DNA from 3 places in the Dactylosporangium sp. NPDC000244 genome. Region 3 is predicted to be linked to each of the others. Evidence: riboswitches for the same ligand, from Rfam matches in the RefSeq annotation. Region 3 holds a riboswitch; each other region holds the start of a gene.
What was found. A riboswitch is a leader RNA that binds a small molecule or an ion and turns the genes downstream of it on or off. The one in region 3 is predicted to bind cobalamin.
Positions count from the first base shown of each region.

Region 1: another riboswitch for cobalamin. It lies ahead of cobN (cobaltochelatase subunit CobN); the one in region 3 lies ahead of ABT369_RS48850 (ribonucleoside-diphosphate reductase subunit alpha).
Region 2: another riboswitch for cobalamin. It lies ahead of bluB (5,6-dimethylbenzimidazole synthase); the one in region 3 lies ahead of ABT369_RS48850 (ribonucleoside-diphosphate reductase subunit alpha).

Region 1 covers NZ_JBEPEH010000001.1:79,536-82,765, reverse strand. The annotation lists gene cobN (cobaltochelatase subunit CobN) at 1-1,778, opposite strand, end outside; cobalamin riboswitch at 1,816-1,951, opposite strand; gene ABT369_RS00360 (ferredoxin-like domain-containing protein) at 1,988-3,043, shown strand; gene ABT369_RS00355 (precorrin-8X methylmutase) at 3,040-3,230, shown strand, end outside.
Region 2 covers NZ_JBEPEH010000021.1:137,933-141,162, reverse strand. The annotation lists gene ABT369_RS28975 (serine hydrolase) at 1-1,425, opposite strand, end outside; cobalamin riboswitch at 1,520-1,724, shown strand; gene bluB (5,6-dimethylbenzimidazole synthase) at 1,761-2,381, shown strand; gene ABT369_RS28965 (TolB-like translocation protein) at 2,382-2,522, opposite strand; gene ABT369_RS28960 (hypothetical protein) at 2,591-3,010, opposite strand; gene ABT369_RS28955 (hypothetical protein) at 3,051-3,230, opposite strand, start outside.
Region 3 covers NZ_JBEPEH010000050.1:6,074-9,303, reverse strand. The annotation lists gene ABT369_RS48850 (ribonucleoside-diphosphate reductase subunit alpha) at 1-1,301, opposite strand, end outside; cobalamin riboswitch at 1,423-1,634, opposite strand; gene ABT369_RS48845 (IucA/IucC family C-terminal-domain containing protein) at 1,724-2,458, opposite strand; gene ABT369_RS48840 (ABC transporter ATP-binding protein) at 2,455-3,201, opposite strand; gene ABT369_RS48835 (dipeptide/oligopeptide/nickel ABC transporter permease/ATP-binding protein) at 3,188-3,230, opposite strand, start outside.

The DNA.
Region 1 (3,230 bases), on a different contig from region 3:
TCGAGCGCGGCGATGTTCGCGTGCTCGTCGAGCAGCTGTTCGAGGCGGGCGATGTCGCCGTAGGTGTCCGCCCGGGCCATCGGCGGCACCAGGTGGTCGACGAGCGTGGCATGGGCGCGGCGCTTGGCCTGGGTGCCCTCGCCGGGGTCGTTGACGAGGAACGGGTAGATGAGCGGCAGGTTGCCCAGGGCCGCGTCCGCGCCGCAGCCGGCCGACAGCCCGACCGTCTTGCCCGGCAGCCACTCGAGGTTGCCGTGCTTGCCGACGTGCACGACGGCGTGGGCGCCGAAGGAGTCGGCGAGCCAGCGGTAGGCGGCGAGATAGTGGTGCGACGGCGGCAGGTCCGGGTCGTGGTAGATGGCCACCGGGTTCTCGCCGAACCCGCGCGGCGGCTGCACCATCACCACGACGTTGCCCCGCCGCAGCGCGGCGAGCACGATGTCGCCGTTGTCCGGGTCCACGAACAGCTCGCCCGGGGCCGGGCCCCAGTGCTGCTCCATCCCGGCGCGCAGGTCCTCCGGCAGCGTCTCGAAGAACGCCCGGTAGCGCTCGGCCGGAATCCGCACCGGGTTGCCGCGCAGTTGCTCCTCGGTGAGCCAGTTGACGTCCTGGCCGCCGGCCGCGATGAGCTCGTGGATGAGCGCGTCGCCGTCGGACGGGAAGCCCTCGCCGAGGTCGTAGCCGCGCTCGGCCAGCGCGGCCAGCAGCCGCACGACGCTCGCGGGCGTGTCGAGGCCGACGGCGTTGCCGATCCGCGAGTGCTTCGTCGGGTACGCGCTGAGCATCACCACGATCCGCTTGTCCGCGTTCGCCAGGCCCCGCAGGCGCGCGTGGGCCGCGGCGATCCCCGCCACCCGGCCCGCCCGCTCGGGATCGGCGACGTAGACGGTGAGGCCGTCCTCGTCGATCTCCTTGAACGAGAACGGCACCGTGATGAGCCGCCCGTCGAACTCCGGGATGGCGACCTGGGTCGCGGTGTCCAGCGGCGAGAGCCCGTCGTCGTTACCGTCCCACGTCTCGCGGCTGCTGGTCAGGCACAGGCCCTGCAGGATCGGCACGTCCAGGGCGGCGAGCGCGCCCACGTCCCAGGCCTCGTCCTCGCCGCCGGCCTGCGCGTCGGCCGGGCGGGTGCCGCCGGCCGCGAGCACGGTCACGATGAGCGCGTCGGCCCGGCCCAGGGTGCCGAGCAGCTCGGGCGGGGCGGTGCGCAGGGAGGCGGCGAAGACCGGCAGGGGCCGTACACCTTCCGCCTCCAGCGCGGCGCAGAGGCCCTCGACGAACGCGGTGTTCCCGGCGACGTGGTGGGCCCGGTAGTAGATGACGGCGACCGTCGGCCCGTCCACCGGCGCGGCCTCGCGGTCCAGCACGCCCCACGCGGGGGTCTCGACCGGGGCGGCGAAGCCGTGGCCGGTGAGCAGGACGGTGTCGCAGAGGAAGCGGTGCAGCTCGGCGAGGTTGGCGGCGCCGCCGAAGGCCAGGTAGGCGTGGGCCTGCGCGGCGAGGCCGGCCGGGACCGTGGAGTGGCTCATGAGCTCGGCGTCGGGGGCCTGTTCGCCGCCGAGGACGACCACCGGGAGCCCGGTCGCCAGGAGCGCGTCGAAGCCCTCCTGCCAGTCGCGGTACCCCCCGAGGAACCGCACCACGACCAGCTCCGCGCCCTCGGCGAGCCCCGGCAGGTCCTCGACCGCCGTGCGCGAGGGGTTGGCCAGGCGCCACGCGGCACCACTGGCCCGGGCGCTGAGCAGGTCGGTGTCGGACGTCGACAACAGCAGGATCACGCCGGGTCCTCCCTCGGGGTCCGCGCCCCAAGACGGTGGGATGGGTCCGGCGGCGGAGAGTATCCTGGCTTGCCGGAAATCGTCTCTCCGGTTCACAGTGGCGGGACCGTCCCGGATTCGCACCGGGTTCCTCCACGTCGCCGTTGCACAGCGCCGTCAACTCTTCAGGACGAGCGTGTGTGCCGTCAAGCGCAGGTAGTATCCGCCGCGTGCAGGCTCCCAGCGGACGCGACGCCCCCGACCGGTGCCCCGGCGCCGTGCAGGTCCACGCGGCCGCCGACGGCGGGCTGGCGCGCGTCCGGCTGCCCGGCGGGCGGCTCACCGCCGCGGGGCTGACGGTCCTGCGCACCGCCGCGGCCGAGCTCGGCGATCCGGCGCTGGAGCTCACCTCGCGCGGAAACGTGCAGGTCAGGGCGTTGAGGCCGGGGGCCGAGCACGAGCTCGCGGCCCGGCTCACCGACGCCGGGCTGCTGCCGTCGGCCACCCACGAGCGGGTCCGCAACATCGTCGCCAGCCCGCTGAGCGCGGCCGTGCGCCCCCTGGTCGCGGCGTTCGACGCGCTGCTGTGCGCCACGCCGGCCCTCGCGGGGCTGCCGGGCCGGTTCCTGGCCACCGTCGACGACGGCCGCGGGGACGTGACGCCGCTGCTCGGCGACGTGGGCCTGCACGGTTCCCGGCTGACCCTGGCCGGTCGCCCCACCGCGCGGCACGGCGGCCCTGAGCTGCTCGTTTGCGCCGCCGAGGCGTTCCTGGCCGAGCGCGCCGCGCAGGCCTCGAGGGCGTGGCGGCTGGCCGAGCTGGACGACGGCCCGGCGCGCGTCGCCGCGCGGCTGGGCACCACCGTCTCGGACATTCCGCTCACCCGGCTGGACCCGCCCGAGCCCGGCATCCATGGCTCGTCCGCCGTGCTCGCCGTGCCGCTCGGACTGCTCACGCCGGCCCAGTCCGCGGCGCTGGCCGGAGAGATCATCGTCACGCCATGGCGCACCGTGGTCGTGCCCACATCGACGATGCCGCAAGCTGTGGCGTCCGGGCTCGTCGCGGACCCGGCCTCGCCGTGGGCCGGGGTGACGGCGTGCGCGGGCCGGCCGGGGTGTGCCAAGGCGCTCGCCGACGTTCGCGCGGACGCCCGGGCCTCGGTGCTCGCGGGCTCCTCGGAGCCGGCGCACTGGGTGGGCTGCGAGCGGCGCTGTGGCGCACCGAAGGGAAGGCACGTGGAGATGTTGGCGACGGCGTCCGGCTACCAGCGCAGCGTGCGCGGATGAGCGACTACATCCGCGACGGCGCCGAGATCTACCGGCGCTCGTTCGCGACCATCCGGGCCGAGGCCGACCTGTCCGGGCTGCCGGCCGACGTCGCCCAGGTGACGGTCCGCATGATCCACGCCTGCGGCATGGTCGACCTCCCCGCCGACGTCGGCTACTCCCCCGGCGTGGTCGCGGCCGCGCGCGC
Region 2 (3,230 bases), on a different contig from region 3:
GGCCAGGATGGCGGCCTGGACGCGGTTGTTCAGGCCCAGCCGCAGCAGGATCGCGCTCACGTGGGCCTTGACCGTGCCCTCGGAGAGGCGCAGCTCGGCGGCGATCTCCTGGTTGGACAGGCCCCGGCCGACGCCGCCGAGCACGTCGCGTTCGCGCGGGGTCAGCCGGTCCAGGCGCCGCCGGGCGGCCTCCGCGCGGGCGAGGCGGTCGCCGCCGAGGCGGGTCATGACCTTCTGGGCGATGCGCGGCGACAGGTAGGCGGCGCCGCCGGCGACCGCGCGCACGCCGAGGATCAGCTCGCGCGGGTCGGCCGCCTTGAGCACGAGCTCGATCCGCTGCCGCTGCCCGCCCGTGGCCGGCGGCTCGGCGCCGTGGGTCAGGGCGACCAGGCCGCGCAGCACCTCGTACGTGTCGTCGTAGAGGCCCGCGCTGTTCGTCATGACCGCGTACCCGTAGCCGGTGGCGGGATCGATCGCCTCGACGGCCGTGTAGGTGAACAGGTTCCCCGAGTGCACGAGCAGCTCGCGGCCGTCCACGTCGGTCGGGCCCCAGCCCATCGCGTAGTCGCGCACCTTCGACGGCGCGTGCATGGCCGCGAGGCTCTCCGGCCGGACGACCTGCGGGCCGTGGCCGGTCTGGGCGATGAGCCACCGGCCCATGTCCTCGGCGTCGGTGACGACCCCGCCCGCGCCGCCGTGCGCCCCGAACGCGCGCAGCTCCGGCCGCGCGACCCAGGCGCCGAAGAGCGAGATGTGGCCGTCCGCCGCCGCGCCCCCGACGGAGCTGCCGGTCATCCCGAGCGGTTCGAAGACGTGCATCCGGACGTACTGCCCGAAGCCCACGCCCCCGGCGACCTCCACGAGCCGGGCGGCGATCTCGTAGTTGGCGTTGCAATAGGCCCACGCGGTGCCGGGCTCGGCGGCGAGGTGCCCGGACCGCAGCGCCGCCACGTACGCGGCCGGGCTGGCGGTGGACTCGGCCGCGGGGATGTCGACGCCGCCGTCGGCGAGGCCGGAGGTCTGGTCGAGCAGCTGGCGCACCGTGACGCGGGCCGCGCGCGGGTCGGCCATCCGGAACTCGGGGAGCTGGTCCGCGACGGGCTCGTCCAGCGCGACCTTCCCGGCGTCCACGAGCGTCATGACCGCCGTCGCCGTGAACGACTTGGTCACCGAGGCGACCCGCATCGGCGTGCGCGCGGTGACCGGCGCCCCCGTCGAGTCGTGGCCGTAGCCGGCCGCGTGCACGACCTCGTCCCCGTGCGTCACGACGGCGGAGAGCCCGGGCAGCCCGGTCCCGTCGAGGGCCTGGCGCAGGTAGGTGTCGATGGGCGTCGGGGTTGTCGGTGCGGCCGGCGCGGCCTGGGCCGGCGCGGCGGGCCACAGCACGACGGCGGCGGCCGCGAGGGCGAGCAGTCTGCGGTTCATGCCACCCGACGCTAGGCAGCGGCGCGCCCGGGCGGATCTGCCGAAACGCCGCGGCCACCCCCGACGAAAGTCGGGGGTGCGATACCCTTCGCGGCGGCAAGTACTGAAGCGAGGTGCCCCGCCGGCGACGGCGGGGAGAATCTGGGAAGCCGGTGCGAATCCGGCACGGGCCCGCCGCGGTGACCGGGGAGCCGCCGCCCACACGCGCACGCGTAGCCACTGGCCCGCACGGGCTGGGAAGGCGGGCGGTGAGGCGACGATCCGGGAGTCCGAAGACCGGCCTCGCGACTGACGGCCCCGGCCCGCCCGGGGCGTGAGCGCAGCGGGAGCCTGCCATGACGCACGAGCTGTACGACATCATCAACCGCCGCCGCGACGTGCGCGGCGAGTTCACGGGCGCGCCGGTGCCCGACGCCACGCTCGACCGGATCCTCGGCGCCGCGCACGCCGCCCCCAGCGTCGGGCTGTCCCAGCCGTGGGACTTCGTCGTCGTGCGCGACCGGGCCCTGCACGAGGCCTTCCACGCGCACGTGTCCCACGAGCGCGAGGTGTTCGCCGCGACCCTCGACGCCGAGGCGGCCGCCCGCTTCGCCCGCATCAAGATCGACGGGGTACTGGAGTCGACGCTGTCGGTCGTGGTCACGTACGACGCCGAGCGCGGCGGCCCCGCGGTGCTGGGCCGCCACGCGATCGCCGACGCCGGCCTCTACTCGGTGTGCCTCGCCATCCAGAACCTGTGGCTCGCGGCCACGGCCGAGGACCTCGGCGTCGGCTGGGTGTCGTTCTACCGCGAGGACTTCCTGCGCGGCCTGCTCGGCATCCCGCCCGGCGTGCGGCCCGTGGCGTGGCTGTGCCTCGGGCCGGTGAGCCGGCTGATGGAGGTGCCGGACCTGGAGCGGCACGGGTGGCGCCGCCGCTCCCCGCTGCACCAGGTCCGCCACGAGGACCGCTGGTGATCAGCCGGCGCGCCAGTCGGGGGCCTCGTCGGTCCCCGGGCCGAAGGTGACCTGGGCGTTGCCGGTGCCGTCGGGGTTGATCGTGAAGATGTGCCCCCAGGCCTCGTCGTCGTCCAGGTCGCAGTACGCGATCCGCGGCACGCTAGCCGACCGCGACCCGCTCAATTCCGGGCAAGTCGCCACCCCCGCCGAAACCCGACACCCGACGCCTAGATGCAGATCCAGCAGTAGAGGCCCTTGCCGGCGCGGCTCACCTCGGCGAGCGAGTGCAGGAACTCGGCCGCGTCGGGCGGGGCGAAGCCGCCGTCGAACTCCTCGATGCGCGACCAGGGCTCGGCGACCGCGTCGAGCTCGGCCGGGGTCGCGGCGGCCAGAGCGGCGCGCAGGTCCGGGCTGATCGGGAGCACCAGCTGGTCGAAGTCCGGGGTCGCCGCGATCGGCGCCCCGGACGAGCGGTCGACGCCCGCGAACAGCCGCGCGAGCTCGCCGAGGCGCACTGCGGGGTCGATGCGGCACGAGACCACCGGGCCGTCGTGGCCGTCCGGCCCGCCGGGGCCGCCGGGCAGGTCGAGCGCCGCGGCCGCCTGCTCGTCGGAGTCGGCGGCGAAATAGTCGTAGATCACTCCCATGGCGACATCATCGCGCATGGCCGGGCGGTGGCGCGCGGCGTCAGTTGCCGCCGCGGCCGGTGTCCATGACCTTCGCCGACGCCTTGACCTGAGCCTTCTTGGTCTGCTTGCCGCCGGTGGTGGTGATCGTGTACGTGTGCGTCTCGACGCTGCCGACCGGGCCGCCGCACGAGAACGTGAACGTCTCCGTGCCGCTCGCGGGGTAGTTGCCGTAGCTGCC
Region 3 (3,230 bases):
GGCGCCCCCGTCTGATTCGACAGCGCGTTGGAGCGGTCCTTGAACGTCATCCAGCCGTTGCCGGTCTGCGCGAGGGTGCGCATCATCTTCCCGTAGAGCTCGCGGGCCTTCACCGTGCGCACGGCGCGCTTCTCCGCGGCCCGGTAGGCCTCGTCGAAGTCGGCGCCGAACAGGTCCGGCAGCTCCGGCGCGTCGGACGGGTCGACCAGCGACCAGTCGGCGTCGGCCTCGACCCGGCGCATGAACTCGTCCGGCAGCCAGTTGGCCAGGTTGAGGTTGTGCGTGCGGCGGGCCTCCTCTCCGGTGTTGTCCCGAAGCTCGAGGAACTCCTCGATGTCCGGGTGCCACGGCTCCAGATACACGCACGCCGCGCCCTTGCGCCGCCCGCCCTGGTTCACGGCGGCCACACCCGCGTCCAGCGTCTTCAGGAAGGGCACGATCCCGTTGGATTTCCCGTTGGTACCGCGAATCAGCGCGCCCCGCCCGCGCACGCGCGACCAGGAGATGCCGATGCCGCCGGAGAACTTCGACAGCTTGGCGACCTGGTGATACCGCTCGTAGATCGAGTCGAGCTCGTCCTTCGGCGAGTCCACGAGGAAGCACGAGGACATCTGGGTGTGCCGGGTGCCGGAGTTGAACAGCGTCGGCGAGGACGGCAGGTAGGCCAGGCAGGACATGAGCCGGTAGAAGCCGATCGCCTCGCCCGGTGTCTGCGAGAGTCCGCAGGCGACGCGGAGCAGCCAGTACTGGGGCGTCTCAACGACGAGGCGGGTCTCGGGGTGGCGCAGGAGGTAGCGGTCGGCGACGGTGCGCAGGCCGAAGTACTCGAAGCGCAGGTCCCCGCCGAGGTCGACGGCATCGTCGAGCTTGCGGGCGTTCGCGGCGACGAACGCGGCCGTCTCGTCGCCGATCAGGCCGAGCTGGTGGCCGTAGCGGATCGACTGGCTGAAGCTCGCGACCGCCTGCCCGCGGACCTCCTTGTCCACGAACGCCGCGAGGAGCCGGGCGGCGAGCCTGGAGTACTGCGGCTCCTCGCCGATCAGCTCGGCCGCGGTCTGGATCGACAGCCTGTCCAGCTCGGCCGTCGTGGCCCCGTCGTAGAGCCCGCTGATCGTCTTCGTGGCGACCCGCAGCGGGTCGATCTCGTCGAGGTCGGCGACCCACCGCTCGACCGCCTTGACGATCTTGTTGACGTCGACCGGTTCCAGATCACCGTTGCGCTTGCGGACCTGCATCGCGTGCCGCCGCTGCTCCGGCGCCGCCGCCTGGCCCGCTGCGGCCGCGTCCTGCGTGACCGTCATGAGTCCCCCTCGTCACCCGTGGCTGGCGCGCAGGGGGACGACGCCACAGGGAGACGGCGCACGCCGTCACCCGCGTTGGCGTCGGCCGTCCCACGCGGCCTCCGACCACCGCACGCCCGGTTTGGCGCACGGTGCGCTGGCAGGTCTTCGGACTCGCGGGCGCGGCCTCTCAGCCATCTACCGGCCGTCGCTTCCCAGACCTTGGCGGCCCAGTGCTTCGTTGACGGCTTTCGTTCCCACTCACCGCTGCGGGGCAGTCCCGGGTTCACACCGGGTTCCCTGTTGCCACGGCCATCCCGCAGGGGCGGCCGAACCAGCTGCGAGCAACACCATATATGGGAGGCATCGAGAAAGCGAACCACCATATGGTGTGTCGGCGTGTCGCGCGGGTCGCATCACCGTGCGTCACTGCCGGCCGGCGGTCACGTGGCCGCGGTGTCCACCATGCGGCGGGCCCGGGCCGCTCGCTCCGGCGCCGGGAGCACGCCGCAGGTGGCGCAGAAGCTGCCGTCGCCGGTCTTGTACATCAGGCAGCAGGTGCGCCGATGGTGTACCTGCCAGCGGCTGCCACCGGCCGGCAGGTCCGCCACCACGCACAGGTCCCGGGTGCGCGGATGCCGGTCGAGCAGCGCGACGGTGTCGGTCACGAAGCGGGCCGGGTCGTCCTGCGTCCAGGAGATGCTGCGCATCGCGGTGGCGATACCGCTGGCGACGTTGCCCCACAGGGTTCGGCGGCCCACGCGGGTGATGCGGTGCCACGCGTCGATCGCCGGGGCGAAGTTCTCGTCCAGCATGCGCTCGACGAGCCAGTCCGTCGTCGTGTCGTCGCGGGGCCGGTCGCCGGCCGCATCACCGGCGAACGCGGCGTTGTCGAGCCGGCCGCCGTCGATGTGGATCCAGGTGCCGGCGGCCGCCGCGTCGACGATGCGGTCCTCGAGGAAGCAGCGGGCGAGGACGGGGCCGGTGACCTGGTTGACGTACTGGCAGAACAGCAGCGACGCGGCCGCGACGAGATGGCCGGTGTCCCGGGCGCGGGCGTGGTCCGCGACCAGCTCGTGCAGCATCGGGCCGGTCAGGACCGTCGCATGGTGCCAGCCGGGTCCCTCGGGCACCCCGCGGGGTGCGGTGAACCGGGCACCGAGTTGCGGCCTGCTCATGCCGGGCCGTACTTCAGGGTCGGGGTGTCGGCGACCAGATCGCGGCTGTGCGGGTGGACCGGGTTCGCGAGCAGGTCGGCGGTGGCGGCCTCCTCGACGATCCGGCCGTGGTGCAGCACGATGACGCGGGTGCACAGCGCGGCGACGGCGACGAGGTCGTGGGAGATGAACAGGTAGCCCAGCCCCTCGGTGCGGTGCAGTTCGGCGAGCAGGTCGCGGATCTGTGCCTGCACCGGCAGGTCGAGTGCGGACAGCGGCTCGTCGAGCACCAGCAGCTTCGGCCGGGGTACCAGGGCGCGGGCGATGCAGACCCGTTGGCACTGGCCGGTGCTCAGCTCGTGCGGGTACCGGTGCCGGAGTGCGGGATCGAGCCCGACCCGCTCGAACAGCTCGGCCGCGGTCCGGCCGCCGGGGAAGTTGCGGGCGGGTTCGCCGACGCTGCGCCCGGCCGTCCACCGTGGATTGAGGGCGGCCCGCGGGTCCTGCTGGACGAGCTGGATGTCGCGGCGCCAGCGGCGCTCCCGGCCGGTGTGCCACAGCGAGCGGCGGATCGGCAGGTCGTTCCAGCGCAGGGTGCCGGTCGTCGGCCGGACCTGTCCCACGACGCACTGACCGACGGTGGTCTTGCCCGCGCCGGAGGCGCCGACGAGGGCGACGGTCTCCCCCGCCGCGACCGTGAACGTGATGCCGGCCAGCACCTGCCGCCGGCCGTACACTTTGGACAGTCCGTCAACGCGCAGCATCGACGAGCCTCCGGGTGTACGGGTCCGCG